Linked DNA regions of Pigmentiphaga aceris. Each later gene encodes a partner of the first gene's protein in a complex. Links are inferred from orthologs where the notes say so. Each region holds a gene or a part of one and is shown in the gene's direction. Other genes may lie near its edges. The genes, in order: FXN63_RS14785, pnp and eno.

Region 1 (10,293 bases):
GGCTCGCTCCGTGACCACGGCCGATGAATGGGTGCGCACGCTGCCGATATCAACCTGGAAACAGCAGGCGGCACCAGCACTCGACAAGCAACCAACGATGTTCCTGTTCCTGGCGCGGAGCAGCGGAAAGGCTTGAGTGGTCGGCTTGGCGCTCGGCCGAGCGCCTAGCGAGGTGTTTGAACTGGTATCCGACCAGTGTTCAGCCCTATTACCGGCCGGCGTGCATCACGGCGCTGATTGGGGCTTGCGGCTTGCCACAAGCCCCAATCCGAAACACTGGCCTACAGCAGACCTCGTGAAGACACCCCACCTCGACGCTTACCAGCCCGTGCGTTGCAGCCGGGCTTTTGTTGCCTCATCAGCCGGGGTGGCCACCAGCCCGCCACGCGGGTTGATGCTGACCTGATACACACCGCCATCCAGCATGGGCAGGAACGTGGCACTGCCGTAATCGGCATCCACAAAAGGCAGCCACTGCGGGAATTGTCGCTGCAGGGACCACAGATCAGGCAAGGTCCAGCCATCCAAGGCGTGAACCGTGCGAGTCGCCGTGCGTTCTTTTTCGATATCGGCGTAGCGCCCTGTCAGACGGTCCAAGCGATAAATGGGCGGCACACCCGCCAGGGCCACCGGCACTCGCCAGCGAATTACGCGCGCTTCCAACTGCCACTGATCCCCGGCGATCACGAATTCCTGCGTGCGCCCTTCCGGCGTGGTCAGCGACACCCTGAACTGTTGCGGGCCGTCGGCTGCGACATCGACACGCGCCACCGGGCGGTCTGCGCTCAGCTGCACGTACTGATAGACCGACAGCGCACCCAGCACCAGCACCACGGCGCTCAGCAGGAAAACCGTGCCCAGCAAGCCACGGATCAACCCGATGCGCGCTGGACGTTGCGCAAAGCGATAACTCGGCTCGCGACGACGCCGCAACAAAAACCAACCCAGAAACGCAACCACGACCGCAGGTACCGCCAGCCACACCACAGGGGACAAGGCACTCACCAACATGCTCCAGAAGAAAGGGGCAACGCAGACAGCAACAACGGAAAAAAAGAAATGAGGCCACGCTGACGCGTGCCTCATTCAATCAAAGGAAACAGATAGTAATCCGACTCATCGACAACGAAGGGCCGGATGGGTGGATACGCGAAGGAATCCGTGCGGAATCAGCGCAAATTGCTGCCCTGGAAGGCCGCACGGAAGGCCCCAGCGCCGAACGCCACGCCAACTCGCTTCGCAAAACGCTCGGCAACGCTGTCACGCACGGTGTAGTCAACGATGGTGTCCACATGAACCAGATCACGCGTGACCGAGTCCACGGTGCCCAGGCCGTCTGCCAGCCCCAGCTCGACACTGCGAACGCCCGTCCAGACCAAACCGCTGAACATGTCGGGCGTTTCGCGCAGGCGGTCACCACGCCCCTGGCGCACTGCGGCGATGAATTGCTGGTGAATTTCATTGACCATCTGGGTCGCGTGCGCCACTTGAGCCGGGTCGGTGGGCTGGAACGGGTCGAGCAGCGCCTTGTTTTCGCCCGCCTTGATGACCCGACGCTCAATACCAAGCCGCTGCATGGCTTCCGTGGCACCAAAACCTTCCATGATCACACCGATCGAACCCACCAGGCTTGCCCGGTTGACGTAGATCTGGTCGGCAGCGGCGGCAATGTAATACGCGCCCGACGCACCCAGGTCTTCGATCACGGCATACACCGGCTTGTCCGGATTTGCGCCACGCAGACGGTGAATTTCATCACTGATGATGCCCGACTGCACCGGACTGCCGCCCGGGCTGTTGATGCGCAAGATCACCGCACGCGTGCCCGAGTCACCAAACGCGGCTTGCAATGCAGCCACAATGCGCTCACCCCCGGCGTCGCCGTCGGAATCGATCGCACCGTCGATCTTGATCAGCGCGGTGTGCGGCTCGGACGCGCTGGTATCCGAGCCCAAGCCCTTGACCGTCATGTAGATCATGGCTGCGCCGCCCAGCACCAGCGAGAGCGTCACCAGGCGAAAAAAGATCGACCAGCGACGGCGCGAACGTTGCTCGCGGATCGTGGACAGCGCCAACTCCTCAAGCACCGCACGCTCCCAGACCGGTAAATTCCGGTCCGAAACGCCAGCAGCCGGGGACGAAGATTCATTGAGGCTCATGCCTGCCTTGCTCGCAATGGATGAAAAGACACATGGTGGATGGAAACCGACTGCCCAACTCAGGCCGCAGCGCGTGCCACACGGGATAGTAGCCACTCGCGCAGCTGCGGCACCGTATCGACCAGACCGTCGGGCGCACAGGCCTCAAGTTCAGCCACACTATGCGCGCCGTACGTGACACCCAGCGCACCCGTGCCGGCATGCTTGGCCATGGTCAGGTCGTGCGAGGTGTCACCGATCATCAAGGTGTGCTCGGGGGCGACATCCAGTTCACGCATCAGTTCTTGCAGCATGGCCGGGTGCGGCTTGGAGAAAGTCTCGTCTGCCGTGCGGGTGCCGTGGAAGAAACGGCGCAATCCCGACGCATCCAGCCCACGCTCCAGCCCGACGCGGCTCTTGCCAGTTGCCACTGCCAGCTGAATGGGCAGCGCGGCCAGCTCTTCAAACAACGGCGCGATGCCACCAAACAAGCGCAACAAGGGATCGCGCGTCAGGTAGTGGAATTTGTAGCGTTCCAGGAAACGCGGCAGCTCTGCCGGGGTAAGACTGGGCACAGCCTTGTGCAAGGCATCGTGCAGCGACAGCCCGATGACCCAGGCAGCCGCGTCGTCGGTGGGCACCGGCAGCGCCAGGTCGCGGCATGCACCTTGAATGGCGGCGACGATGGACGGCGTGGAGTCCATCAAGGTGCCGTCCCAGTCGAAAATCACGAGCGAATACATTTATTGATCCTCTTTGGCGGCCAGCGCCTCGGTGAAGGCAACACAAGCCGGCGGCAACGGCGCCTGCAAGGACAGGCGCTCGCCAGTCAGCGGATGCGGCAGGCTCAGGGTGTGCGCATGCAGGAACATGCGTTTGAAACCACGCGCGATCAACGCGGCATTGGTTTCGTCCTTGCCGTACTTGTCATCACCCGCGATGGGGAAGCCTTCTGCGGCCACGTGCACCCGGATCTGGTGCGTGCGCCCGGTTTTCAGTTCAGCGTCGAGCAGTGAGAACTCACCGTAACGCGCTTTCAGGGTGAAGATCGTATGCGAAGCCAGCCCGGTCGGGTCAACGCGCACGCGCCGCTCGCCCGATTGGGTAGTCCATTTCAACAACGGATGGCGCACATGTTGACGCGCATTCATCCAGTCCCCGTCGACGAGTGCCAGATAGTGCTTCTCCCATCCACCCGCGCGCAACGACTCGTGCATGCCGGTCAGCGCGCTGCGGCGCTTGGCGATCAGCAGCAAGCCGGACGTGTCGCGATCCAGCCGATGCACCAGTTCCAGGAACTTGGCGTCGGGGCGTGCAGCACGCAATTGTTCGATGACACCGAAGGACACACCGCTGCCGCCGTGCACCGCCACGCCTTCCGGCTTGTCGATGACCAATACCGCATCGTCTTCGAAAACGATGGGAAATTCCACGGGTGGCACGTAATCGGTGCGAACTTCGGGCAAACGCAGCGGCGGGACGCGGATCACATCACCGGTTTTGATCCGGTAATCGACCTGGATCCGGCCCTTGTTCACGCGGACTTCACCGCCTCGAACGGCCTTGTAAATATGACTCTTGGGAACGCCCTTGCAGAGTCGGAGCAGGAAGTTGTCCAGCCGCTGGCCGTCATGCGCTTCGTCGATTTCGACCATGCGCACGGCAGGTGCGGGGGCGCTCGCCGGGCGCGGGGCGCGCGCAGCAGGCGAGGCAGGGGGGCGGGCGGAGGATTTCGCTTTGCGCAATGGGGGTGCCGTCATATAATTCGTGGGCCTGATCGAGTCAGGTGGGTTGGCCTTACCGCCGTCGTCGAGACGCGCCTCATGCGGCGTCTCCGCCACTGGTAGGGCAGAAAGCAGGCAGTCGGCCGGACAGACCAAAAATCAAGGAAGTTCCGTCGGCGCCGCTTTCCAACAGGCCGGAATTGTACCCGCCCTCCCCACCCGGTTCTACGGGTCGTCCCGGTCGCCTGCCGACCGCGTCAGCTGAATCGGTAACCGCGCAGCAAATTGCGCCCAGTCCATCCACCTGCCGCGTTCGCCATGATGCAGTCGCAGACGCCTTGCAGTCGAATCCCATTACGCTTGAACGCGGCGAAAATGCCGCGTTTGTCTGGCCCGTACAACCGTGAATTCTTACCTGTTCCTGCTGCTGCGTACGTTCACTGCCCTGCCCGCTAGACGCGGACGCAGCGCGGTGCCTGACGCGCGCACGGAAACAGCTTCATTGGTCACTACGCACTTCCCCGACCCTGCGTTTTCCGCGCCGCCCGGCACATAACCGGGCTTAGATTTGCGGGGTGCGCGCCTGGCGTGCACCGGTTTTCCCACTGCTCGCGCTGTGAGCTTCATCCTTCCGTGACGGCCTGGGGCTGCACGCCAATTTTGGCGCGCATGACCAAGGAGACCTTCACCCATGAAGCGCATGCTGTTTAACGCAACGCACCAGGAAGAACTGCGCGTTGCCATTGTCGATGGCCAAAAGCTTATCGACCTTGATATCGAGATCGCCGGCCGCGAACAGCGCAAAGGCAACATCTACAAAGGCGTCATCACTCGCGTCGAGCCCAGCCTCGAGGCCTGCTTCGTCAACTACGGCGAAGAACGCCATGGTTTCCTGCCCTTCAAGGAAATTGCCCGCAGCTACTTCAAGGAAGGCGTCGACGTTCGTTCGGCACGCATCCAGGACGTACTGCGCGAAGGCCAGGAACTCATCGTCCAGGTCGAAAAGGAAGAGCGTGGCAACAAGGGCGCAGCCCTGACCACCTTCATTTCGCTGGCAGGCCGCTACCTGGTCCTGATGCCGAACAATCCGCGTGGTGGGGGTGTGTCGCGCCGAGTCGAAGGCGAAGACCGCCAGGAACTGCGCGAAACCATGGACCAGCTGGACATCCCCACCGGCATGAGCATCATTGCTCGTACCGCCGGGATTGGCCGCAACGTCGAAGAACTGCAGTGGGACCTGTCCTACCTGATGCAGCTCTGGACGGCGGTTGACGGTGCCGCGCGTGAAAACGCCGCCCCGATCCTGATCTACCTGGAATCCAGCCTGGTCATCCGCGCGATCCGTGACTACTTCTCGCCGGACATCGGCGAAATCCTGATCGACACCGACGACATCGCCGACCAGGCCACCGCCTTCATGGGCGTGGTCATGCCGGACAACGTCCAGCGCGTGAAGCGTTACCGCGACGACGTGCCGCTGTTCTCGCGTTTCCAGATCGAACACCAGATCGAAACCGCATACGCGCGTACCGTGCCGCTGCCCTCGGGCGGTGCCGTGGTGATCGACCACACCGAAGCACTGGTAGCTGTCGACGTAAACTCGGCGCGCTCCACCAAGGGCAGCGACATCGAGGAAACCGCCCTTCGCACCAATCTGGAAGCTGCCGACGAAGTGGCCCGCCAGTTGCGCCTGCGCGACCTGGGTGGCCTGATCGTCATCGACTTCATCGACATGGAAGACAGCAAGAACCAGCGCGCCGTTGAACAGCGCCTGCGTGAAGCCCTTCATTTCGACCGTGCCCGCGTGCAAATGGGCAAGATTTCCCGTTTCGGCCTGATGGAACTGTCGCGTCAGCGCCTGCGCCCGGCCCTGAACGAGGGTTCTCACATCACCTGCCCGCGTTGCAACGGCACCGGCGTGATCCGCGACACCGAATCAAGCGCACTGCAAGTCCTGCGTTTGATCCAGGAAGAATCGATGAAGGAAAACACCGCAGCCGTGCACGCACAAGTGCCGGTTGAGGTCGCCACCTTCCTGTTGAACGAAAAGCGTGCCGACATCGCCAAGATGGAAGCCCGCCTGAAGGTCAACGTCATCCTGATCCCGAACAAGCATCTAGATACGCCGCACCATCGCCTGGAACGTCTGCGTCACGACGATCCGCGCCTGGAAAACACTCGCGCCAGCTTCGAGATGGCCGAGTCGCCCGAAACCGACTTGTCTTACCGCGCTGAAGCGCAGGAAGTGAAGCCGCGTCCGGAAGCGCTGGTCAAGGGTATTACCCCGTCGCAACCAGCGCCGGTGTCCAGCACCCCGAATCCGGTGCCGGTCGACAACGCCACGGTCGCTGCATCGCCGAAGCCGTCGCCGGCTGTTGCGGAAGCTGCTGGTGTTGGTGGTTTGTTCAGCCGATTCATGGGCTGGCTGCGTGGCACGCCGGTCGAACCGACGCCTGCACCCGCCCCGGCTCCGGTGGCCGCACCAGCAACGCGCGAGCGCGATTCGCGTGGTGGCAACCGTCGCCGTTCGGGTAATGGCAACGGCAATGGTGAATACAAGGGCCGTGGCCGTGGTGAAGGTGGCCGCGAGGGTGGTCGTGAAGGTGGTCGCAACGAAGGCCGTGAAGGCCAGGGAAATCGCGACAATGCACGTGACGGCGGTCGTGAAGGACGCGAAGGCCGTGACGGTGGTCGCGACAATCGCTCCATCGAGACTCGCGTAGCCGAAGCACGCATTGACAACGCGCGCCGCGAAGAAGCTGCACGCGAGGAAGCTGAAGGTCGTGGCAACCGTGGCAATCGTGGTCGTCGCGAAGGCCGTGCGCCGCGCGCTGAAGGCGAAACCCGCGATATCGCATTGCCGGCAGCCGCATTGGACGCCGCCAACAACTTCGCTGACGACGCTGCGGAAGCCGCCGATGGCCGTGGCAATCGTGGTCGCCGTGGCCGCCGCGGCGGTCGCCGTGACGACGGTGCCGTGGAAGGTGCAGATGCCGACGCAACCGACACCCCGGCGGTGTTCGAACCGGTGGCAGAACGCGAAGAAGCGCAGCAACGCCGTCCGTTGGCCGATGTGTTGGCCGCCCCGACCGAACCCGGTCAGGCAGTCGATAGCGATACGGCCGTGCTGGGCAGCGAAGAAAGCGCCGCCGAGCTGGAAGGCGATCAAGAGCGCAAGCGCCGTCGTCGTCGCGGTCGCCGCGGTCGTCGCACGGGTGAAGGTGCAGTGGAAGGCTCGGGTGACGGCGCAAATGGCCAGGAAGATGGCAGCGACGAGTTCGAGAACGAAACCTTCGCTGACGCACCGCAAGCGGGTGCCAACACGCCGGCTGCCGCACCTGTTGCACAGGCCCTGAGCGCTCAGTCCGCTCCGGTGGCTGCTGCACCGCAGGCAGTGCCCGCCGCGCCGGTTGCGCAAGCCGTGGCAGCCCCGGTGTCGACGCCCTCGCCCGACGCAGTGGAACACGCTGCCCAGGCGCTGAAGTCGGCTGCCAGCTCGGTTGCCGCTGACGCACAAGCAGCGAACATTGCCGTTGCGCCTGTTATTGGTGCACCTGCTGCTACGGCTTTTGCCGTAAATGTTGAAGCAGCACCGGCAGTCACGCCGGTTGCCGCCGCACCGGCTGTGCAAGCCCCCATCGCCCCGGCGCTGGACTTGCCCGCACCGGTTGCTCAGCCGCAAGCAGCTGCCGCTGCACCCGCACCGGAAGTCGCACCGCTGGCCGTTGCTGAAGCTGCGCCTGTTGTGCCCTCCACGCACGTGCATGAAGTCACGCCCGTGGCTGCCGTTGAACCGGCACCGGTGGCTGTGGCTGCTGCGCCGGTGGTCGAAGCACCTGTTGCTGCGCCCGCAGCCGCCGACGTGCCGGAAACCATCGTGGCACGCGTCGTGGATGCTGAAGCGGTTGCGCCTGTCGCAGCGGCTGAAGCAGCAGTTGTTGCACCGGTTGCTGCAACGGTTGTTGCAACACTCGCCCCGGTTGCCGCCAACCTGTCGGAAAGCGGTCTGCAGTTGATCCAGACCGATACCGCCAAGGTGCGCGAGGCACAGGCCAGCATCGCCAGCGCCGCGCCGGTTCGCCTGGGCCGTGCTCGCAAGGTGTCGGCACCGGTTGTCGAGACCCCGCTGGTTCAGGTCGAGACGCAGGACGAGGTCAAGTAAGACAAGGTGTGCAGCAGGCTTGCAACGCGGGATTTTCAGACGCGTTGCAAGCCGGGGTAGTTGCTGGAGTAGTTGCTGGAGTAGTTGCTTCAGTCGAACCAGCTACCCGCAAGCCGACCTACCGGGCGATCAGTGATCGCCCGGGTTTGATCATGACGTTCATGATGTTTTACGCATGGCATTCTGTTGCCTGCCGCTTCCACCATGACCCATACGTTTGATGACACCAATGGTGCCGCGTCCCCCGGACCGGACCTGTCTGGTGCACCTACCCAGATTTCCATCGATGGCCACGTCGTTTCTGTGCTGGCCACGCTCGCTGAACCCGCATTGACGGTATTCGGCAACCTATTTACCCGCGAAGAATGTGAGGCGCTGATTGCGTCGGCCCAGCCACGTCTGGCGCGCTCGCGCACGGTGGACCGCAGCGGCGGCACGGCCGTCTCGCACGAATCCCGTACCAGCGACGGCATGTTCTTCACCCTGGGCGAGACACCGCTGATCGACAAGTTGGAAAGGCGGATTGCTGGCCTGCTGCGCTGGCCGCTCGAACGTGGCGAAGGGCTTCAGGTCTTGCGCTATGGCCCCGGCGCGGAATATCAGCCGCACTATGACTTTTTCGATGCACAGGACGCAGGGACCGCTACGCACACCGCTGCCGGTGGCCAGCGCATCGGCACCTTGATTATCTACCTGCAAAGCCCCATCTCAGGGGGTGCCACGACTTTCCCGCAGATCGGGCTTGATGTCGCCCCCATACAGGGAAACGCGGTATTTTTTGCCTACCCACAAGCCACGCCAGCAAGCCTTACCTTGCATGCAGGCGCGCCAGTTACCGCCGGAGAAAAGTGGATTGCCACAAAATGGCTGCGTGTCAGGCGCTACGCGTAAACTGAAGGCATGGCGGAACAAAGTCTGCTGAGAAGCCCCAGCACGGCATGGCTTGTGGTTGGTGGTTTTCCTGGTCATGCCAGGCAGCCAGACACGTTGCCGGACTGCTTCTTTTCTTACCGCCTTTGCACGGACCACTCTTGACCGACAGGATCATCCCGCTCGTCGACGCGCGCAGCTTGCATGGCAAGCTGCCTGCCCCTGCACGCCCGCCCGTACCGGGCGAAGTGCTGCTGGACCGGCGTGCACGGGCATTGCGCGACCTGCGCATATCCGTGACCGATCGCTGCAACTTTCGCTGCGTGTACTGCATGCCCAAGGAAGTGTTCGACAAGGACTATGCTTACCTGCCGCATGGGTCTTTGCTCAGCTTCGAGGAAATTGCCCGGCTGTCCACGGTGTTCGCGCAGCACGGCACGGAAAAGCTGCGCCTGACGGGTGGCGAGCCACTGTTGCGCCGTCAGGTGGAATCTCTGATCGAATTGCTTGCCAAGATCCGCACACCTGCAGGCAAGCCCCTGGACCTGACACTGACTACCAACGCATCCTTGCTGGCCCGCAAAGCACGCGGCTTGGCGGCCGCTGGCCTGAATCGGGTCACGGTCAGCCTGGATGCCTTGGACGACAAGGTGTTCCGGGCGATGAACGATGTGGACTTTCCGGTCTCGGAAGTTCTGCGCGGCATTGATGCCGCTGCGGAGGCGGGTCTGGGGCCCGTCAAGGTGAACATGGTCGTCAAACGTGGCGTCAATGACGACCAGGTCTTGCCGATGGCCCGGTATTTCCGGGGCAGCGGCCACATTCTTCGCTTCATCGAATATATGGACGTTGGCGCATCCAACGGCTGGAACCTGAATGAAGTGGTGCCTTCGCGCACGCTGATCGAACAGTTGAGTGAGATTGCGCCACTGGTGCCGGTTGCAGCTGCCTATTCAGGCGAGGTTGCCGAACGCTGGCGCTACACCGACGGCAGCGGTGAAATCGGCGTCATTTCAAGCGTGACGCAGGCTTTCTGCGGCACCTGTACGCGCGCACGGCTGTCAACCGACGGCAAGCTCTACCTGTGCCTGTTCGCAGATCAGGGCTATGACCTGAAGACCTTGTTGCGCAACGGCGCAGATGACACGACCTTGGCTACCGCCATGGCGGGCATCTGGCAGCAACGCAATGACAACTACTCAGAGCGCCGCAGCGCCGACACCCAGCGCGCCAACAAGATCGAGATGAGTTATATCGGCGGTTGAGCACGTGCGTTCACCGATCCCTACCCACGATATTGCGGGCCTGATTCTGGCGGGTGGACAAGGCTCGCGCATGGGTGGCGTGGACAAGGGCTTGCAGGACTTGCATGGCCGCCCTTTGGTTGCCCATGTGCATG
Region 2 (9,248 bases), 140 kb from region 1 along the record:
AGCCAAAGGCCGTTTCGAGCAGGAAGCCAAGGTTGTCCGCCAGCTGCTGGCCAGTGACGCGGCCTTGTACGTGGTCGATGCGCGCGACCCGGTATTGCCCAAGCATCGCGACGAGCTGCTGATTCTGGGTGCTTGCGCACGCCCCCTGTTGCCCGTGTTGAACTTCATCGCCCAGCCAGAAAGCCGCGCAAGTGAATGGCGCGAGACGCTTGCCCGTCTGGGCTTGCATGCGATTGTGGAATTCGACGCCGCCGTGCCTGCCGAAGATGGCGAGGCACGGCTGTACACGCGTCTGGCAACCTTGCTGGACGCGCGGGCCGAGGCGATCACCCGCAGCTTGATCGACGACCTGGCGCTGCAGAAGCAGAACCGCTTTCGGGCGGCTGCGCAGCGCATTGCCGACTTGCTGATCGATACGGCGGCCTTGCGTCGTCGGGTGCAAGGCGATGCCGCCGCCGTGGAAGCCGCGCTCAAAGACCTGCACGACGCGGTGCGCGCGCGTGAGCAGGCGGCGGTCGATGCCTTGTTGTCCTTATATGGGTTTGTCGCCAGTGACTATGACTCGGCGAACTTGCCCTTGACCGAAGGTCGATGGGAAACCGATCTGTTTCATCCGCAAGCCTTGAAAGACACGGGTGTACGGGTGGCGCGTGGCCTGGTGGCGGGTGCGGGCGTGGGCGCAGTGGTCGATGTGATGGCGGGTGGCCTGACCTTGGGCGTGGCGACCTTGGCGGGTGCTGCGGCGGGTGGGGCCTGGGAAGGGCTTGAGCGGGTAGGGCGTCAGGCATTCGACCGGGTGCGCGGATACCGGGAGTTGACCGTGGGCGACGAGGTATTGCAGGTGTTGGCCTTGCGTCAGTTGTCGTTGGCCCGTGCGCTGGCGCGTCGAGGCCACGCCTCGCAAACCCCACTGAAACTGGATGCCGATATCGAAAAGGTCTGGCGCAGCGGCAAGCTGCCCGAGGCCTTGCATGGCGCGCGGGCGCATCCCACGTGGTCCACCTTGAATGGCAAGGTGGACGCCAGCGCGCGCCGCCAACAGGCTTGTGATGCGATTGCTGCAAGCTTGCTGGGTGCCGAGCCGGTGGCGGCGTCGTGAAGGCTGCGATAATCGTGGCTTCTAGTTTCGGCAAATAGCGTCGTGTCGCAGCGTAAGGAAGATCTCGTCAACGTGCCTGCCGACAATTCTGCGGTGGTGGCTTCGTCTGCGCCGAACGTCGGGCAAGATGGTGCGCATCCATCAAAAACCCCGCCAGAAACCAATCTGCCGGACGCCAAGCCGGCGCACCCAGCCGTTCGCTGGCTGTGGCTGATTCTTGCCTATGTCAGCCTGGGGCTGGCGGTGATCGCTGTCTTTCTGCCGGGTATTCCCAGTACCGAATTCGTGTTGCTGGCGGCGTGGGCGGCCAGCAAGGGTTCGCCACGGCTGCGTGCCTGGTTGCTCAGGCATCGCCTGTTTGGCCCGATCATCCACAATTGGCACAACGGGCGCGTGGTAACCCGGCGTGCCAAGCTGGGTGCCAGCCTGAGCATGAGTGTGGCGCTTGGCATCATGCTGTGGACCTTGCCGGATCATCGCATTCTGGTTGCGGTGCTGGCAGTGGGCATGGCCTGCGGCGCTGCCTGGATGTGGTCGCGGCCAGAGCGGGTGCGGGATGCCTGATCGGCTGGGATGCGCAGGTGCCGGTCTGACAGGGCACTGCTTTGGCGTGTGATCGACGCGATGCATTCAGCCCGGTCAACACGGCCGATGCACGCAGGCCTATACGCCAGCTTGAAAATAGCGCTATACTCAAGGGCTTTTTTCGTTTTCCGCTTGTCCACTTGGCCCGGTTCTTGATGAGCTTTGCGAGTGAATTGAGTGGGGAAAATGAGGAAAGCAGCACATCAACCCACGTCGGGGCGCCTCGGCCCCGTCGCCAGTTTCGGAGAGGATTCCATGTCTGTAGCAAACATCGACAAGGCGAACATCGTTTCGCAATACCAACGCGCCCAAGGCGACACCGGTTCGCCGGAAGTCCAGGTCGCACTGCTGACCGCTCGCATCAACGAGCTGACCGGTCACTTCAAAGAACACGTCAAGGATCACCACTCGCGTCGCGGTCTGCTGCGCATGGTGAGCCGTCGCCGCAAGCTGCTGGACTACCTGAAGCGTCGCAACGCCGATGCGTACCGTGGTCTGATCGAGAAGCTCGGCCTGCGTAAGTAAGCTGGTCAAGAAAGGAAGTCCGTGGAGGTTTTGACAACTGGATTCGTCCAGATCGTCAGCGGCGCAGGGGATCAAACCCGTGCACCGGCTACGGGCTTCCGGCTGGCTTGCGCAACGAAAACCTTGCGCAAGCTGGTGCTGTTCAACCCCCCGCGGGATCGAGAGTGCCTGTGTCAGGATTGCCTGTCACAGGCATTTTTGTTTTCTAGCGTGTCCCAAATCGGCCAACGCATTGAATGCGCGGCCGGTTCACGGACTCCCGCCGGGTCCATGCAAGCAACCCTAAACAGGATGCCCACCCATGTTGTTCAATAAAGTCACGAAATCATTCCAGTACGGCCAGCACACCGTCACCCTCGAAACCGGCGAAATCGCTCGCCAGGCTTCGGGTGCTGTGGTGGTCTCTATCGAAGACACCGTGGTGCTCGCCACCGTGGTCGCACGCACCAGCGCCAAGCCCGGCCAGGACTTCTTCCCCCTGACCGTCGACTACATCGAAAAGACCTACGCAGCCGGCCGCATTCCGGGTGGTTTCTTCAAGCGTGAAGGCAAGCCTTCCGAAAAGGAAACCCTGACCTCGCGCCTGATCGACCGTCCGCTGCGTCCGCTGTTCCCGGAAGGCTTCTACAACGAAGTCCAGGTGGTGATCCACACCCTGTCCGTGAACCCGGAAATCGACCCCGACATCGCTGCGATGATCGGTGCATCGGCTGCGCTGGCCATCTCGGGCATTCCGTTCAACGGCCCGATCGGTGCCGCACGCGTGGGTTACATCGACGGCCAGTACGTCGTGAACCCGACCGCTTCGCAACTGAAGACCTCTGACCTGGACCTGATCGTTGCCGGTACCGAATCCGCCGTGCTGATGGTGGAATCGGAAGCCAAGCAGCTGTCGGAAGAAGTGATGCTGGGCGGTGTGGTGTTCGGTCACGAACAATCGCAAGCCGTCATCAATGCCATTCACGACCTGGTTGCCGAAGCCGGCAAGCCGGAATGGGAATGGACCGCTCCGGCCAAGAACGAGCCCCTGATCGCCAAGGTCAAGGAACTCGCGCAAGCTGGTCTGGAAGCCGCTTACCAAACCCGCGAAAAGCAAGCTCGCACCGTGCAACTGCGCGCCCTGACCACCACGGTCAAGGCTCAGCTGGCCGAGCAAGCTGCTGCCGCCGGTGAATCCACCCCGGACAACGTCCTGGTCGACAACATCCTGTTCGACATCGAAGCGCAAATCGTCCGTGGCCAGATCCTGGCTGGCGAGCCGCGTATTGACGGTCGCGACACCCGCACCGTTCGCCCGATCGAAATCCGTCTGGGCGTGCTGCCGCGCGCACACGGCTCGGCGCTGTTCACCCGTGGTGAAACGCAGGCCCTGGTGATCGCCACCCTGGGTACCAAGCAAGACGAGCAGATCATCGACGCCCTGATGGGCGAGTACCGTGACCGCTTCATGCTGCACTACAACATGCCTCCGTTCGCCACCGGCGAAACCGGTCGCATCGGCGTGCCGAAGCGTCGCGAAATCGGCCACGGCCGTTTGGCCAAGCGTTCGCTGGTGTCCTTGCTGCCGGAACCGGCAGACTTCCAGTACACCATTCGCCTGGTGTCGGAAATCACCGAATCGAACGGTTCCTCGTCAATGGCATCGGTCTGCGGCGGCTCGCTCGCCATGATGGACGCAGGCGTCCCCGTCAAGGATCACGTGGCCGGTGTGGCCATGGGCCTGATCAAGGACGGCGGCAAGTTCGCCGTGCTGACCGACATTCTGGGTGACGAAGATCACCTGGGCGACATGGACTTCAAGGTTGCCGGTACCGTCAATGGCGTGACCGCACTGCAGATGGACATCAAGATCCAGGGCATCACCAAGGACATCATGCAGGTCGCGCTGGCACAAGCCCGCGAAGGCCGCCTGACCATCCTGGAAAAGATGCGCGAAGCCCTGGGCTCGGCCCACGGTGAACTGTCGCAGTTCGCCCCGCGCATGCTGTCGATGAAGATCAACCCGGAAAAGATCCGTGACGTGATCGGCAAGGGTGGCGCAACCATCCGTGCACTGACGGAAGAAACCGGCACCCAGATCGACATCTCGGATGACGGCACCATCGTCATCTCCAGCGCCGATCTGGACCGTGCCCGCGAAGCACAACGTCGCATCGCCGACCTGACCGCTGACGTCGAAGTCGGCCAGGTCTACGAAGGCAGCGTGCTGCGTCTGCTGGACTTCGGTGCCATCGTGCAAGTGCTGCCGGGCCGTGACGGCTTGCTGCACATCTCGGAAATCGCCAACCACCGCATCGCGAACATCAACGATGTGCTGAAGGTCGGCCAGCAAGTCCGCGTCAAGGTCATCGAGGCTGACGACAAGGGCCGTCTGCGTCTGTCGATCAAGGCGATTGCACCGCTGGCTGCCCCGGAAGCGGCACCGGCTGCCCCGGCACAGGAATAATCCTTGCCACGCGGATGATGCCACCGGCATCGTCCGTCGCTTGAACCACGCGGCGCCCGCTTACCCGGGCGCCGCGTTGCGTTTGGGCGGGCGTATCGTCGTTCTGCAAGCAAGTCGTACCCCAGGAGTCTGTAGATGTTCGAAATCAGCCATCTTCGCTGTTTTGTTGCGGTTGCCGATGAATTGCACTTCGGTCGCGCCGCCACGCGTCTGAACATGACCCAGCCCCCGCTCAGTCGGCAGATTCAGCTGCTTGAGCACGCATTGGGTGCGCAGTTGCTGGATCGGGCCAATCGACGCGTCCGACTGACCCCGTTGGGGCGTACCTTTCTGCCGCAGGCGCAGCGCCTGCTGCAGTTTGCCGAAGGGGCGGTGGAGTCCATTCAGCGAGCCGCACGGGGCGATGCCGGTACGGTCACGATCGGGTTCACGGCGGCCTCCGGTTACGACTTCCTGCCGCACGTGATCCACAAGCTGCGCACCCGTCTGCCAGAGGTGTCGTTTGTGCTGAAGGAAGCGGTGACTGCCACGCAGCTGGAAGCACTGGCATCCGGTCGCCTGGACATTGCGCTGGTGCGTCCGCCGATCAGTCCGACGCGCTACCTGTCCCGGGTGGTGCTGCGTGAGCCGATGATTCTTGCGCTGCCCGCCGAGCACCGTTTGTCGGGTCATGAAGTCATTGACCTGACCGAAGTCGGTGACGAACCTGTTATCGGCTATTCATCAGAAGCCAGGTATTTTCACGACCTGGTGCATCGACTTTTTTCCAGTGCGGGCGCACTGCCGAACCTGGTTCAACAGGTCAGTCAGATCCACTCCGTACTGGCATTGGTCCGTACCGGCCTGGGGGTGGCCCTGGTGCCGGAAGCCGCGCGGCGACTGGGGTTTGAAGGGGTGGTGTACCGGAATCTGACGCCGCTGACGGGCAACGGGGCCGAACTTTTTGCCGCGTGGCGGCCGGGCGATGAGCAGCCCGTGGTGCGTCGCGTGCTGGATATCTTTTTGGAATCACCAGTGGGCTAGCCCGTATTTTCGCCAAATACCGCCCTGGTGGAAACCATTAAGGGTTGTGCCTAATGAAGCTTAAACGATTCAATTATTGAATCGACGCATGCCGTATTTGGTGCTGGCATACGCGCAAGCCGGCCTTAGAATCCGTCCAAGCCGCGCCCTAGAACGCGCGGTTCGCCAACTATTTCAAGGACGGAGATTCATGAACAAGCGCCTTCGCAAGCCAGCACTTACGACCCTCGCAATCGCAGCCGGCGTCGTGCTCGGCACGGTTTCCTTTGGTGCCGCTGCACAGAACTTCGAGCGCACCGTCCGCATCGTTGTGCCCTATGCACCGGGTGGCACCTCTGACACCGTAGCGCGTATCCTGGCTCAACCGCTGGGCGAAGCCCTGGGCCAGACCGTTGTCGTGGAAAACAAGCCGGGCGCTGCTGGCAACATCGGCGCAGACAGCGTCGCCAAGGCGGCCAAGGACGGTCATACCTACCTGCTGGCCGACGTCGGCTCGCTGGCCACCGCACCGGCACTGTTCCCCGACCTGTCGTACAAGCTGGCCGATCTGGCCCCCGTGTCGATGGTGATGTTCTCGCCCTACGTCCTGGCCGTGAACAAAGACCTGCCCGTGAAGAGCGTGGCTGAACTGATCGACTACGCCAAGGCCAACCCGGGCAAGCTCGCGGTCGCCAATTCGGGCGTGGGCGGTGTGAACCACATCGTTGCGGTGTCGATTGCCAAGCAACTGGGCATCGAGTGGAAGACGGTTCCGTATCGCGGCGGTTCGGCAGCAACGCAAGCCGTGGTGTCCGGCGAAAGCAAGGCCATCTTCAACGGTGCCACCGCAACCTTGCCCTTCGTGGTCAATGGTCAGATGCGCGGCCTGGCCGTCAGCGGCGACGAGCGCATTGCCAGCATCCCCGACGTGCCCACCTTCGCACAGTCGAAGCTGCCCAATGCAGACGTCGGTTCGTGGCAAGGCATTGTGACCACCGCAGGCTCGCCGCCGGCACTGGTCAACAAGTTCAACGCAGCCGTTACCGAAATCCTGAAGCGCCCGGAAGTCATCGATCGCATCAAGCAACAGGGTGGCAAGGTCATCGGCGGCAAGCCCGAAGAGCTGGGCACCTGGCTGACCACCAATGCCGCTTCGTGGGGCAAGGTCATCGCCGACGCCGGCATCAAGGCTCAATAAGCCAGGACGGGATGAATGATGGCCCGTGAACCACGGCCATCATTCTCTGCCGTGTTTCACGGCTTCCCGCGTCCACGTCAGATCAGACACCGTCAATAGAAGTCACAGTCAGATGAGTCACACCCCCAGTAGTTCCAACACGGCAACCGCCTCGCCCAGCATCTTGGGTAACTCCGATTTGCTGCTGGGCTTGTTCCTGTGTGCAGTGTCCGGCATTGCCCTGTATTCCATTCGCAATCTCGCCTTCGGCACCCTGACCGATATGGGCGCGGGTTTCATGCCAAGGGTGCTGGCCATCGGCTTGCTTGGTTTTGGCGTGTATTTCCTGGCGCTCGCCGCCTTCAAGCGTGCGGCGCAATCCATTGGACCGATCGAGTTGCGTCCGCTGCTTGGCGTGGCGCTGTCGGTAGGCGTGTTTGCGCTGACCGCTGGCCGCTTCGGTCTGGTGGTCGGTTCGATCCTCACCATTCTGGTGGCCGGTGCTGCCAGCAAAGAATCGCGCTGGCGCGAGTTGATTATTTTCAGTGTGGCCATGTCGATCGGCGCAGTCTTGCTGTTCGTCAAGGGCTTGGCGCTGCCTGTTCCCGTTTGGCCCTGGTGATTTTGCATGGAACTCTTTGATAACTTGCTGCTGGGGCTGAGTACCGCCCTCCAGTGGAACAATTTGCTGTATTGCCTGTTCGGCGTTCTGGTTGGAACGGCGATCGGCGTATTGCCCGGTATTGGCCCGATTCCGACGGTAGCGCTGTTGCTGCCGTTCACCTTCGGCATGGAACCGTCCAGCGCGTTCATCATGCTGGCTGGCATCTTCTACGGCGCGCAGTACGGTGGGTCGACGACTGCGATTCTGGTCAACGTGCCGGGGGAAACCTCGTCGGTGGTGACCTGCCTTGACGGTCACCAGATGGCGCAGAAGGGCCAGGCTGGCCTGGCGCTGGCAATCGCGGCGATCTCTTCGTTCTTCGCCGGTACGGTCGCGACGCTGGTCATCGCCATGATGGCCGCACCGCTGGCGACGCTGGCGCTGAAATTCACAGCGGTCGAGTACTTCAGTCTATTGGTGCTGGGCTTGATTGCCGCGGTGGTGCTGGCGCATGGATCGGTCGTCCGCGCGTTGGCCATGGTGGTGCTCGGTCTGCTGCTGGGCTCGGTGGGTATCGACGTGTCTTCCGGTATTTCGCGGATGACCTTCGGTCTGCCTGAACTGGGTGACGGTCTGGACTTCGTGCCGATCGCCATGGGCTTGTTCGGTCTGGGTGAAATCATTGCCAGCCTGGGACGTCCGCAAGGGCGTCCGGTGGTGGTGGCCTCGCGTATCCGTGACCTGATGCCGAGCTGGAAACAACTGCGCGAAGCCTTCCCCGCGATGGTGCGCGGTACGTCCATCGGTTCAATGCTGGGCGTGCTGCCGGGTGGCGGTGCCGCACTGCCGCCGTTCACGGCCTACGCGCTGGAAAAGAAGCTGGCGAAAGACCCCTCGCGTTTCGGCAAGGGTGCGATTGAAGGTGTTGCAGGTCCGGAAGCGGCGAACAATGCCGGTGCCCAGACCAGCTTCATCCCGCTGCTGACGCTTGGCATTCCGGCCAATGCACTGATGGCACTGATGGTCGGTGCGCTGATGATGCACGGCATTCAGCCCGGTCCGCAGATCATGACCGAGCAACCCGTGCTGGTCTGGGGCGTGATTGCCAGCATGTGGGTGGGTAACCTGATGCTGCTGGTGATCAACCTGCCGCTGATCGGTATCTGGGTGCGCATGCTGAAGATCCCGTACCGTCTGATGTTCCCGTCGATCGTGCTGTTCTGCTGCATCGGCACCTACGGCATCGCCAACAACATGTTCAACGTGTGGATGATGCTGGGCTTTGCGGTGGTGGGTTACTTCTTCATCAAGGTCGGCGTGGAAGCGGCTCCGCTGCTGCTCGGTCTGGTGCTGGGTCCTCAGCTGGAAGAGAACTTCCGTCGCGCCATGCTCTTGTCGGACGGCGATTTCACCGTGTTCGTGCGCTCGCCCATCAGCGCTGTCATTCTGGCTGTGGTCTTCGTGCTGCTGTTGGCAATGCTGTCGCCGGCAATCTTGCGCAAGCGGGAAGAAGCCTTCGTGGAATAAAGCTCGTGGAATAAACCGCGTGTAATAAGCGGCGGTCCACCCACCGCAGGCGCAAGTGATGCGGCCGGCACATCTCGACACAATCCTTGTCGAGTGTGTCGGCCGCAACTGCATTTGGCGCAGCCTTTACGCGATTGCGTGGTGGTATAAGGTCTTGGCTCGGTTTCTCGGCGTCTTTTATGGCGCACGCAGGACGGGTGCTTTCCATGAATATCGCCGCGAGCGAACATCGCTCGCGCTGCGCATCGGACGGACTACGGTTATGGAAGTGTCAAGGCGACGC
Region 3 (9,121 bases), 1.6 Mb from region 1 along the record:
GTGCCGGTGCTGGCACGCGCTGCAGTCGCCGTGGGCATCTCGGGTCTGTTCATGGAAACCCACCCGGACCCGGCGAAAGCCTTGTCCGATGGTCCGAACGCCGTCCCGCTGCACCACATGAAAGCTCTGCTCACCTCGTTGGTCGCGCTGGATCGTGTGGTCAAGGGTGCGGCTTTCCTCGAGCACGAGTTCTGAGCCACGCTATCATGCGGGTCTGAAATTCGTGGTCCGCAGTTTTTGGTCTGAAGTTCGTGGTCTGACATTCCGGGCCTGAAATCCTTGACCTGAGTTGTGGTTCTCATCCGACCGGGCCATGCCCGGTCGGTGTCCGATGCCCCCAGGAGTTGCCGTGTCCGCCTATCTGATCGCCGATGTTCAGGTGACCGATCCCGTTCAATACGAGCACTACCGAAAGTTCTCCACCGAAGCCATTCGTGTCTATGGCGCAAAGATTCTGGTGCGCGGCGGTGAAGTCTTCCCGCTTGAAGGCCGTACGCCCGGCCGCACCGTAATGCTTGAATTCCCCGATGTCGCTGCCGCCCGCGCGTTTTACGATTCGCCCGAATATGGCCAGGCCCGCGCAGCGCGCGAAGGCGCATCCATCATGAATATGTTCATCGTGCAGGGCGTCTGACGCTCACCCGTCCGCCAGCACGGTCGCCAGAATTTTTCACCTTTCCGAGAAGCCATCATGAGTGCAATCGTAGACATCATCGGCCGCGAGATCATCGACTCGCGCGGCAATCCCACCGTGGAATGCGACGTCCTGCTGGAATCCGGCGTCATGGGCCGTGCGGCCGTGCCGTCGGGCGCGTCCACCGGTTCGCGTGAAGCCATCGAGCTGCGAGACGGCGACAAGTCGCGTTACCTGGGCAAGGGCGTGCTGAAGGCCGTCGAGCACCTGAACACCGAAATCGCTGAATCGCTGATGGGCCTGGATGCGCTGGAACAAGCCTTCCTGGACCACACGCTGATCGAACTCGACGGCACCGAGAACAAGGGCCGCCTGGGTGCCAACGCGATGCTGGCAGTCAGCATGGCCGTGGCCAAGGCCGCTGCAGAAGAGTCCAGCCTGCCGCTGTATCGCTACTTCGGTGGCAGCGGTCCGATGAGCATGCCCGTGCCGATGATGAACGTCATCAACGGTGGCGCGCACGCCAACAACAGCCTGGACCTGCAAGAATTCATGATTCTGCCGGTGGGCGCGTCGAGCTTCCGTGAATCGGTTCGCATGGGCGCTGAAGTCTTCCACTCGCTGAAGAAACTGATCGACAGCAAGGGTTTCTCGACTGCCGTGGGCGACGAGGGCGGCTTTGCCCCCAGCGTGGCCAACCACGAAGCAGCCATCCAGCTGATTCTGCAAGCTATCGAGAACGCAGGCTACGAGCCGGGTTCGCAGATCTCGCTGGGCCTGGATTGCGCAGCCTCCGAGTTCTACAAGGACGGCAAGTACCACCTGGCTGGTGAAAACGCCGTGCTCAGCTCGCAAGAGTTCACGCACTTGCTGGAAACCTGGGTCGACAAGTATCCGATCATCTCGATCGAAGACGGCCTGGCTGAAGGCGACTGGGACGGTTGGAAGTACATGACCGACGTGCTGGGCAAGAAAGTCCAGCTGGTGGGCGATGACCTGTTCGTCACCAACACCAAGATTTTGAAGGAAGGCATCGACCGCGGCATCGCCAACTCGATCCTGATCAAGATCAACCAGATCGGCACCCTGACCGAGACCTTCGCTGCTATCGAAATGGCCAAACGCGCCGGCTACACCGCCGTCGTGTCGCACCGTTCGGGCGAAACCGAAGACACCACCATCGCCGATATCTCGGTGGCTACCAACGCACTGCAGATCAAGACCGGCTCGATGTCGCGTTCGGACCGCACTGCCAAGTACAACCAGCTGCTGCGTATCGAAGAAGACCTGGGCGATGTGGCGCACTATCCTGGCCTGAGCGCTTTCTACAATCTCCGCCAGCGTTGATGCGGTCGCGCAGTTGACGTTTATTCCTGACCGTTCGGTACCTTCATGCGTTCGTTGACTTTAGTTCTGCTGTTGGTGCTGGCGGCCGTCCAATATCCGCTCTGGTTAGGCAAGGGCGGATGGATGCGTGTCTGGGAGATGGAGCGTCAACTCGCGGCGCAGCAAGAGCATCTAACCGACCTGCGCACGCGCAATAACGCCATCGATGCCGAAGTGCGCGATCTGAAAAGCGGCACTGACGCGATTGAAGAGCGCGCGCGCTTCGAGCTTGGCATGATCAAGCAGCAAGAGATGTTTGTGCAGTTGGTCGATGCGCCGCCGCCGGGTGCGCCCGGCGGACCGGCGGTACCGCCGCCTGCACCGCGTCCCACGCCCGGCACCCCCATCGTGCCACCGCGTCGCTGAACGGTATGCCGTTATTGTTTGCCCGGTTCTTCTATGCCGGGGCACAACACACACTGATACCGCAGGCCGGATCACCAGCTTGAACAACACCGGGTGATGTCGGCGGTGTCCAGGGTGTGCTTGTCGAAGGTATCGTCGGGCTGCTTCCTGGCAGGCAAGCGCCTGCGCCACATGCACCTGGCAATTCGCCAAGCGCGCCAACCACGGTGTTGGCGACGGGCGCATCGCCAATCTGTGCGGCCCCCCACGCCGCCCGATACGTCTCTACTTCCCATTCGACTGGATGCGATTGCATCATGGTGGTGAACTCCCGCGTCATCACCAGCATGCCCGCACGCGCGCGCGCCTGGGTTGCATAGGCATCGTCGGTCTTTGCTGTTTCATCGCTGGACAGGCTTTTCATCAGCGCTCGCAGGCCTGGCAGCATGGGTGCATGCAGATAGGTCAAGCGCAGCCGAAGCTGGTTGGCATCGAAACGATCCTGGCCTGAACTCGGGCCACGGCCTTCCGGCCATCCACGTTGAACATCGCGTGCGTGTGCTTCGGCCAGGTAGTCGTTGTTGATGGTGCGGCGACCAAACTGAGCATTCAGGGCGGGGTCGGCAAAATCTGCGAAGCTTGAGCGGCCCGGGCCCAGTACTTCCAGGCGCATGGCCGGCACGCCGGTTTCACTTTCGATGCGTGCCGATCGCGCCGCCATGCGCGCGGCTGCCTCCGATAAGGTTTCACTGCTGGTGCCGCCCCCGAACAGCGGCAGCAGGGCGGCATCGAAGCGCCTGCGCATCGCAACGGGGTCTCCATTGGTGACGGCACCCTCGCGGGCCGCTTCCATCATCGCGTGATCCACAGCTTGCCGGGTCAGCTGCCAATGGGCGAATTCGACGCTGCCCATGCCGATGCCCAGCAAGGGCAGGGCGACGATGAGGAATTCCATCATGGCTATACCGCCTTGCCGTCGGGTTCGCGGCGTGCCGGCACATGAATGCGTCATGCAAAATGCGGCAGAAAAGGCGGGGCGTAGTTGCGCAAGGCCGGCCGACAGAGACATGGGAACCACCAGAGAAATACCGGAAACAAAATGCCGGGTTGGGCAGTGTGCGCCGGGCGAGGCGCGGCGGCGATGCCGGGAACTGCGAATGGACCAATGCACGCGGGCCACTGGCGGTACCCATCGGTTTCAAGTATGAAATTATGTGAAGTCAGCCCCTGTAATACGCCGCTGCGCTTGCGCGACACGCGGCCAAGCCCAAGAATCGGGTCAATCTCTTTGGCGGGACCTATCGGTCCCTACTTACTGCATGCGTTTTGGCATCACCTTCAAGTTATTCGCGGTCATTCTTGCCACGTGTATCGTCGTCACGCTGGCAATGGGTGCCGCCGTGCGCTACAGCTTCGAAAGTGGCTTTCGTGACTACGTGCGCGAGCGCGAAACGCGCCGCGCCACCGAGCTGAGCAGCAGCCTTGCGCAGATGTATCGAGACCGTGGCAGTTGGGACGAACTGCGCGAAAACCCGTCGCTGTGGGGCCGTGCGTTACGGGCGGCTACCTCGCGCTATGCCGCCGAGCGCGAACGTGAACGTCAGGCCCGTGAGCTGGAACGCCAGGAAAGAGAAGCTGCTGAACGCGCGCGGGCCGAAGCGGCCAAAGGTGTGCCGCCTGGCACGACCGGGCCAGCCGCCCGCCGTGTGAATGAACTGCGTCGCGAACGGGAGGCTGCCCCGCCGCCTCCCCCTCCGCCCCCTTACAGCCTGATCGACAGCGAAGAAAAACTGGTGGCGGGTGCCCCCGTCGATGGGCGTGAAGGGGCTATTCGTCGTCCCGTGGAAGTCGACGGGCAGACGGTAGGCTGGCTGTTGCAGTTCCCGCCGGCACGTGGCCCGGATGACAACGACAACCGTTTCCAGGAACGGCAGGAAAACGCCACCTGGGTCATTGTGGGCCTGTCGGCGCTGCTGGCTGCATTGGTCAGCATTCTGCTGGCGCGAATCTTCCTGGCCCCGGTACGCCGGCTGGCAAGCGCCACGCAGCGGCTGGCAGCGGGCGACTATGAAACCCGTGTCCGCCCTGGCGCACAGGACGAGCTGGGACAGTTGGCGGAAGACTTCAACCGCCTGGCCAATACACTGGAAAAGAACGAGCAGCTGCGACGCAACCTGGTCGCCGACATTTCCCACGAACTGCGCACGCCGCTGGCGGTGCTGCGGGCAGAGATCGAGGCACTGGAAGACGGCATCCGGCCGCTGACCCCGGACACATTGGCTTCGTTGCAGTCGGAAGTGGCGATGCTGAACAAGTTGATCGACGATCTGCACGAGCTGTCGCTGGCCGATGAAGGTGCCTTGACCTACCGCATGACCGATGTCGATCTGGCCAGCTTGCTCGAAGTGGCCGCGCATGGCTTCCGTGAACGCTATCGCCAGAAGGGCTTGCAGCTCGACACCGAGGTCAGCCCGCGGCTGCCGCAACTACGTGGCGATCCGCAAAGGCTGCGGCAACTGCTGAACAATCTGCTGGAAAATTCGCTGCGATACACCGACGAAGGCGGTCGGGTGCAGGTGTTGCTGTCGGCGGATAATCAGGGCACTCGCCTGGATGTACGCGATTCCTCGCCCGGTGTGCCTGAAGAATTGCTGCCCCGGCTGTTCGAGCGCCTGTTCCGCGTGGATGGCTCGCGCAACCGTGAGGCGGGTGGCACGGGCCTGGGTCTGGCCATCTGCCAACGCATTGTCGAAGCCCACGGCGGCACCATTACGGCCCGTCCCTCACCGCTTGGCGGTGTGTGGATGGCCATCACATTCCCCAATTCCTGAGAGTCCCTATGCCGACCATTCTTATTGTCGAAGACGAACCCAAGCTTGCCGCCGTGCTGTCGGACTATCTGCGTGCCGCCAGCTACGAAACCGAGATTGTTGGGGACGGGTTGGCCGTGATGTCCACCGTGCAACGACTCAAACCCGACCTGATCTTGCTCGACCTGATGCTGCCCGGACGCGATGGCCTGGAAATCTGCCGTGAACTGCGTGTGACGTCTGACGTGCCAATCATTATGGTGACCGCACGCGTAGAGGAAATCGACCGCCTGCTGGGCCTGGAGATGGGGGCCGACGACTACCTGTGCAAACCCTTCAGCCCGCGTGAAGTGGTGGCGCGGGTGCGCGCGATCCTGCGTCGGGCACGCGGAACCGGCAACGGCACGGCGCAGGCCGAAGCCAATGGATTGGTGGTGGACGAAAGCCAGTACCAAGCGCGCTTGGACGGCCACACGCTGGATCTGACCCCGGTGGAATTCCGCCTGCTCTCGGCGCTGGCCTCGCCGGTTGGTCAGATTTTTTCGCGCGATCGCCTGCTTGACCACCTGTACGACGATCATCGCGTGGTGACCGACCGCACGGTGGACAGCCACGTGAAGAATCTGCGCCGCAAGCTTGAAGCCGTGCGGCCCGAACAGGATCTGATCCGCTCCATCTATGGCGTGGGATACCGGTTGGAGCTGTGATTCAGTAAGGGTGTGTTCATGATTTCTCCTAGCTTTCCCCCAATTTGCTTCCAGGTCGGTAGGTAATCTGCAGGTGTCGGTGGAGACGCGGTCTTGAAGAAAAACCGGTCGCCGAATCCTCTCAAAAGCATCAGGAGCACGCCAATCATGAATACTCGTCGAATCGGCCAGTTCGTTCTGGCAACCGTGATCGCAGCCTCGACCCCGCTGCTGGTTCATGCAGCCCCCAGCCCCGCAGACGCCGGCCCGGCCGCATCCGCCCATCGCGGCGCGCCTGGTCACCCGGGTGGCCCTGGCGGCCCGGGCTTCGAACATCGCCGTGGCGGTGGTGAATTCGGTCGTGGCCCGCACTTCCTGCACGGCATCAAGCTGACCGAAGCGCAGCAGGACAAGGTCTTCGAGATTCTGCACAACCGTGCCCCGGCACTGCGCGACGCAATGAAAGCCGCCGGCAAGTCGCGCAAGGAACTGAACGAGCTGGTGCGTTCGGGCAGCTTCAAGGAAAGCGAGGGCCGTGCACTGGCTGATCGGGGGGCCAAGGCCTTTGCCGAGGCTGAGTTCCTGAAGGCGCGCAGCGATGCTGAAATCATGGCCTTGCTGACGCCGGAACAACGTGCCGAAATCAAGACGCGTCAAGAGCGCCGTCAACTGGCCATGCGTGGCGAAGGGCGTGGCCAGTGGGGTGGTAACCGCAGCGATGCACCGCCGCCGGCTCCGGGTGTGGCACCCGCAACGCCTGCAACGCCCGCGCCGACTGGCACGACGCGCTAAGCAGCAGGAGTGTGACGCAGGGGGGATCACTCCAGGCGTCAGGGGGCAAGTTGGCACTGAATGCTGGCTTGCCTCCGAATAAAAACTGCGCCGCCTTCGGGCGGCGCAGTCACGTGCGTCATCAACTACGTCATCAAGACGCTATCTGTCTGGACGCAGACTTACCCCTGTGCGCAAAAACGCAGAATGGCTTCCGCCACCTGTTGCGGGGCTTCTCGCTGCGGGAAATGTCCCACGCCGTCCAAGATGTCGCGTTCGTAGCGGCCCTTGAAGAAGGCTTCCCGTCCTGACGAGGTGTCTGGGTGGTTGCAGGTGTCGGCACCTCCGTGAAGCACCAGGCTTGGCACCGCCAACACCGGTGCGGGCGACAACAGGGCTTCATCTGCAGCGTAGGCCGGGTCGCCTTTCGCAAACCCCCAACGATGACGATAGGAATGGACCACGATCTCGGCCCAGTCCTCGCCATCGAACGCCTTCGTGGCTTCCATAAAATCCGCGTCGGCATACCAACCGGCCGGTGCCCAGGTGTCCCACATCATTCGGGCAAAGGCTTGGCGGTCTTCGTGTACCGCACGTTCACCGCGCGGGGTGGCCATGTACCAGTGGTACCAGTAATTACGCGCCTGCGGCAACGCAATCGGCTGGTCTGGCGCGTTCGTGCCGTAACCGACTGACAGCATCACCAGATGCGAGGCAATCCCTTGCTGCAGACCGCAGGCATTGGCCGCTGCCCGCGCACCCCAATCGTGTCCGATCAGCGCAGGGCGGTCGATGCCGAGGGCAGCGATGAAATCCAGCAGATCCCGCCCCAACGCCGCCAGTTGTCCGCTGCGCGGCGTGTCGGCATCCCGAAAGCGGGTGGGTGCAAAGCCGCGCAATGCCGGGGCCAACACCCGGTAGCCGGCGCTTGCCAGCGCAGGTGCAACGGTATGCCAGCACGCCGGGCTGTCAGGCCAGCCGTGCAGCAGAATAGCCGTCTGGCTGCCGGTCGGGTTCCATTCCAGGTAGGCGATGTCCAGCTTGTTGGTGGCGACGTATTGGTAGTTTGGTGCGGGGTAGCTGTGTACAGGGTGGCTATGCATAGGCTTGGTTTTGCTTGGATGAAGAAAACCAAGCGTAGCGGGCAAAGAAAGCAAGATTCGCGAATAATCGTGCTTTATTGAATGCATTTCGTACTGAATAAACCGATGAGCACTATACCCATGCCCGCCCCAATTACTGAAAGCGCCCAGCTGGACATGGTGCAGCTACGCAGTTTTTTGGAAGTCGTGGATAGCGGTGGTTTTGCAAGTGCGGCAGATCGCCTCGCCCTGACACCTTCTGCCGTCAGCGGTCACATCCGTCGACTGGAGCAGACCGTCGGCACCCAGTTGCTTGCGCGCACCACCCGCCGCTTGGCACTGACCCCGGCCGGTGACACCTTGTACGCGTATGGCCGCAACATTCTGGATCTGGAACGCGAAGTCCGCGCCAGGCTGCGGGGCGGGCCGCTGCGCGGAAAACTGCGGATTGGTGCGTCGGAAGATTTTGCCGGCACCTGGCTGCCGCAGGTGCTTCAGCGTTTCCGACAATGGAACCCGGACGCAACCATAGAACTGAAGGTTGGCATCACGGCCGATCTACAGCGCCAACAGGAACGTGGGCAACTGGACCTGGTGTTCGGCAAGCGCTGCAGTCGCGTTGAAAGTGAAGGCACACTGCTGTGGGAAGAGCCGCTGATATGGGTCTTCGCAGAAGATCAGCCGCTGTCAGATACAGATGGGTTGCCACTGGCGGTGTTTCCAGAACCCTGCGTGTATCGAGAGGCTGCGGTCGCAGCCCTGGGCAAGACCGAGCGTGCTTGGCGAATCGTGTTCGAGAGCAGCAGCATGGCGGGCTGCATGGCGGCAGCCCGATCGGGTTTTGCGGTGACCGTGATTGCTGCCAGCCAGCGCAGCAAGGGGCTGCGTGTGCTGAGTGCCGACGATGGCTGGCCCGAGCTGCCGGCCGCACGCTTTTACGCGTTTGCCCAGCCGGACCATGCCATCTGCACGGCGTTGATCGACATCGCGCGGCAGGCAGGAAGCCGTACGCGCTTCGCACAACATCGGCTGGACGCCTGATCGGTCTGGAAACGCGTGGCCTTGATTGCCGTTCGGGCAGGGCGGTGTGGTCACCGCCCTTGGTTAGTGCCCTTTACTGCCCTTTATTGCCCTTGATCACCGCCCTTGATCCACAACGTCCGACCACGATCACCCAGCCGCGCGTTACCCCAGATCAGTGCTTCAGATCGCTGTGGTGACGCACCGACGGCGAATGATTGGCGAACAGCTCGGCGCAGTCCACGGCATCGAACTCAAAGGTTTTCACACAGTAGTCGCAGTTGACTGCTGCCTTGCCTTGTTCTTCCACGATGCTGTCGACCTCGGCCTGGCCCAGCATCAGCAACACCTGCGCAACCCGCTCGCGCGAGCAGTTGCAACGGTAGC

What was found.
Region 2: the proteins of FXN63_RS14785 (region 1) and pnp are in contact, whole or in part, in a cryo-EM structure (PDB 9QH0), measured with the Escherichia coli proteins. The link is inferred for Pigmentiphaga aceris from one-to-one orthologs.
Region 3: the proteins of FXN63_RS14785 (region 1) and eno are in contact, whole or in part, in a solved structure (PDB 2FYM), measured with the Escherichia coli proteins. The link is inferred for Pigmentiphaga aceris from one-to-one orthologs.

What each region holds. Positions count from the first base shown.
Region 1 is NZ_CP043046.1:3,406,275-3,416,567, forward strand. Bases 4,217-8,224 are described here. They hold FXN63_RS14785 (Rne/Rng family ribonuclease), read left to right. Parts: upstream 4,217-4,553; coding sequence 4,554-8,024; downstream 8,025-8,224. In the rest of the region: FXN63_RS14760 (SAM-dependent methyltransferase), read left to right, coding at 1-136; FXN63_RS14765 (hypothetical protein), read right to left, coding at 319-1,005; FXN63_RS14770 (S49 family peptidase), read right to left, coding at 1,170-2,159; FXN63_RS14775 (HAD-IA family hydrolase), read right to left, coding at 2,219-2,881; FXN63_RS14780 (RluA family pseudouridine synthase), read right to left, coding at 2,882-3,793; FXN63_RS14790 (2OG-Fe(II) oxygenase), read left to right, coding at 8,229-8,915; GTP 3',8-cyclase MoaA, read left to right, coding at 9,056-10,159; molybdenum cofactor guanylyltransferase MobA, read left to right, coding at 10,164-10,293. UniProt on the Escherichia coli protein: Endoribonuclease that plays a central role in RNA processing and decay. Required for the maturation of 5S and 16S rRNAs and the majority of tRNAs. Also involved in the degradation of most mRNAs.
Region 2 is NZ_CP043046.1:3,544,442-3,553,689, reverse strand. The notes cover bases 2,122-5,084. They hold pnp (polyribonucleotide nucleotidyltransferase), read left to right. Parts: upstream 2,122-2,513; coding sequence 2,514-4,655; downstream 4,656-5,084. Other genes in these bases: FXN63_RS15390 (LysR family transcriptional regulator), read left to right, coding at 4,791-5,084; rpsO (30S ribosomal protein S15), read left to right, coding at 2,122-2,209. Outside these bases: FXN63_RS15410 (GTPase/DUF3482 domain-containing protein), read left to right, coding at 1-1,099; FXN63_RS15405 (YbaN family protein), read left to right, coding at 1,142-1,663; more of rpsO, read left to right, coding at 1,940-2,121; more of FXN63_RS15390, read left to right, coding at 5,085-5,678; FXN63_RS15385 (Bug family tripartite tricarboxylate transporter substrate binding protein), read left to right, coding at 5,869-6,855; FXN63_RS15380 (tripartite tricarboxylate transporter TctB family protein), read left to right, coding at 6,968-7,456; FXN63_RS15375 (tripartite tricarboxylate transporter permease), read left to right, coding at 7,463-8,965. UniProt on the Escherichia coli protein: Involved in mRNA degradation. Catalyzes the phosphorolysis of single-stranded polyribonucleotides processively in the 3'- to 5'-direction. Also involved, along with RNase II, in tRNA processing.
Region 3 is NZ_CP043046.1:1,844,734-1,853,854, forward strand. The notes cover bases 1-2,836. They hold eno (phosphopyruvate hydratase), read left to right. Parts: upstream 1-691; coding sequence 692-1,981; downstream 1,982-2,836. Other genes in these bases: kdsA (3-deoxy-8-phosphooctulonate synthase), read left to right, coding at 1-195; FXN63_RS07745 (DUF1330 domain-containing protein), read left to right, coding at 350-634; ftsB (cell division protein FtsB), read left to right, coding at 2,027-2,386; FXN63_RS07760 (TadE/TadG family type IV pilus assembly protein), read right to left, coding at 2,418-2,836. In the rest of the region: more of FXN63_RS07760, read right to left, coding at 2,837-3,323; sensor histidine kinase efflux regulator BaeS, read left to right, coding at 3,685-5,196; FXN63_RS07770 (response regulator), read left to right, coding at 5,205-5,882; FXN63_RS07775 (Spy/CpxP family protein refolding chaperone), read left to right, coding at 6,030-6,653; FXN63_RS07780 (alpha/beta fold hydrolase), read right to left, coding at 6,815-7,735; FXN63_RS07785 (LysR family transcriptional regulator), read left to right, coding at 7,856-8,755; Hsp33 family molecular chaperone HslO, read right to left, coding at 8,910-9,121. UniProt on the Escherichia coli protein: Catalyzes the reversible conversion of 2-phosphoglycerate (2-PG) into phosphoenolpyruvate (PEP). It is essential for the degradation of carbohydrates via glycolysis.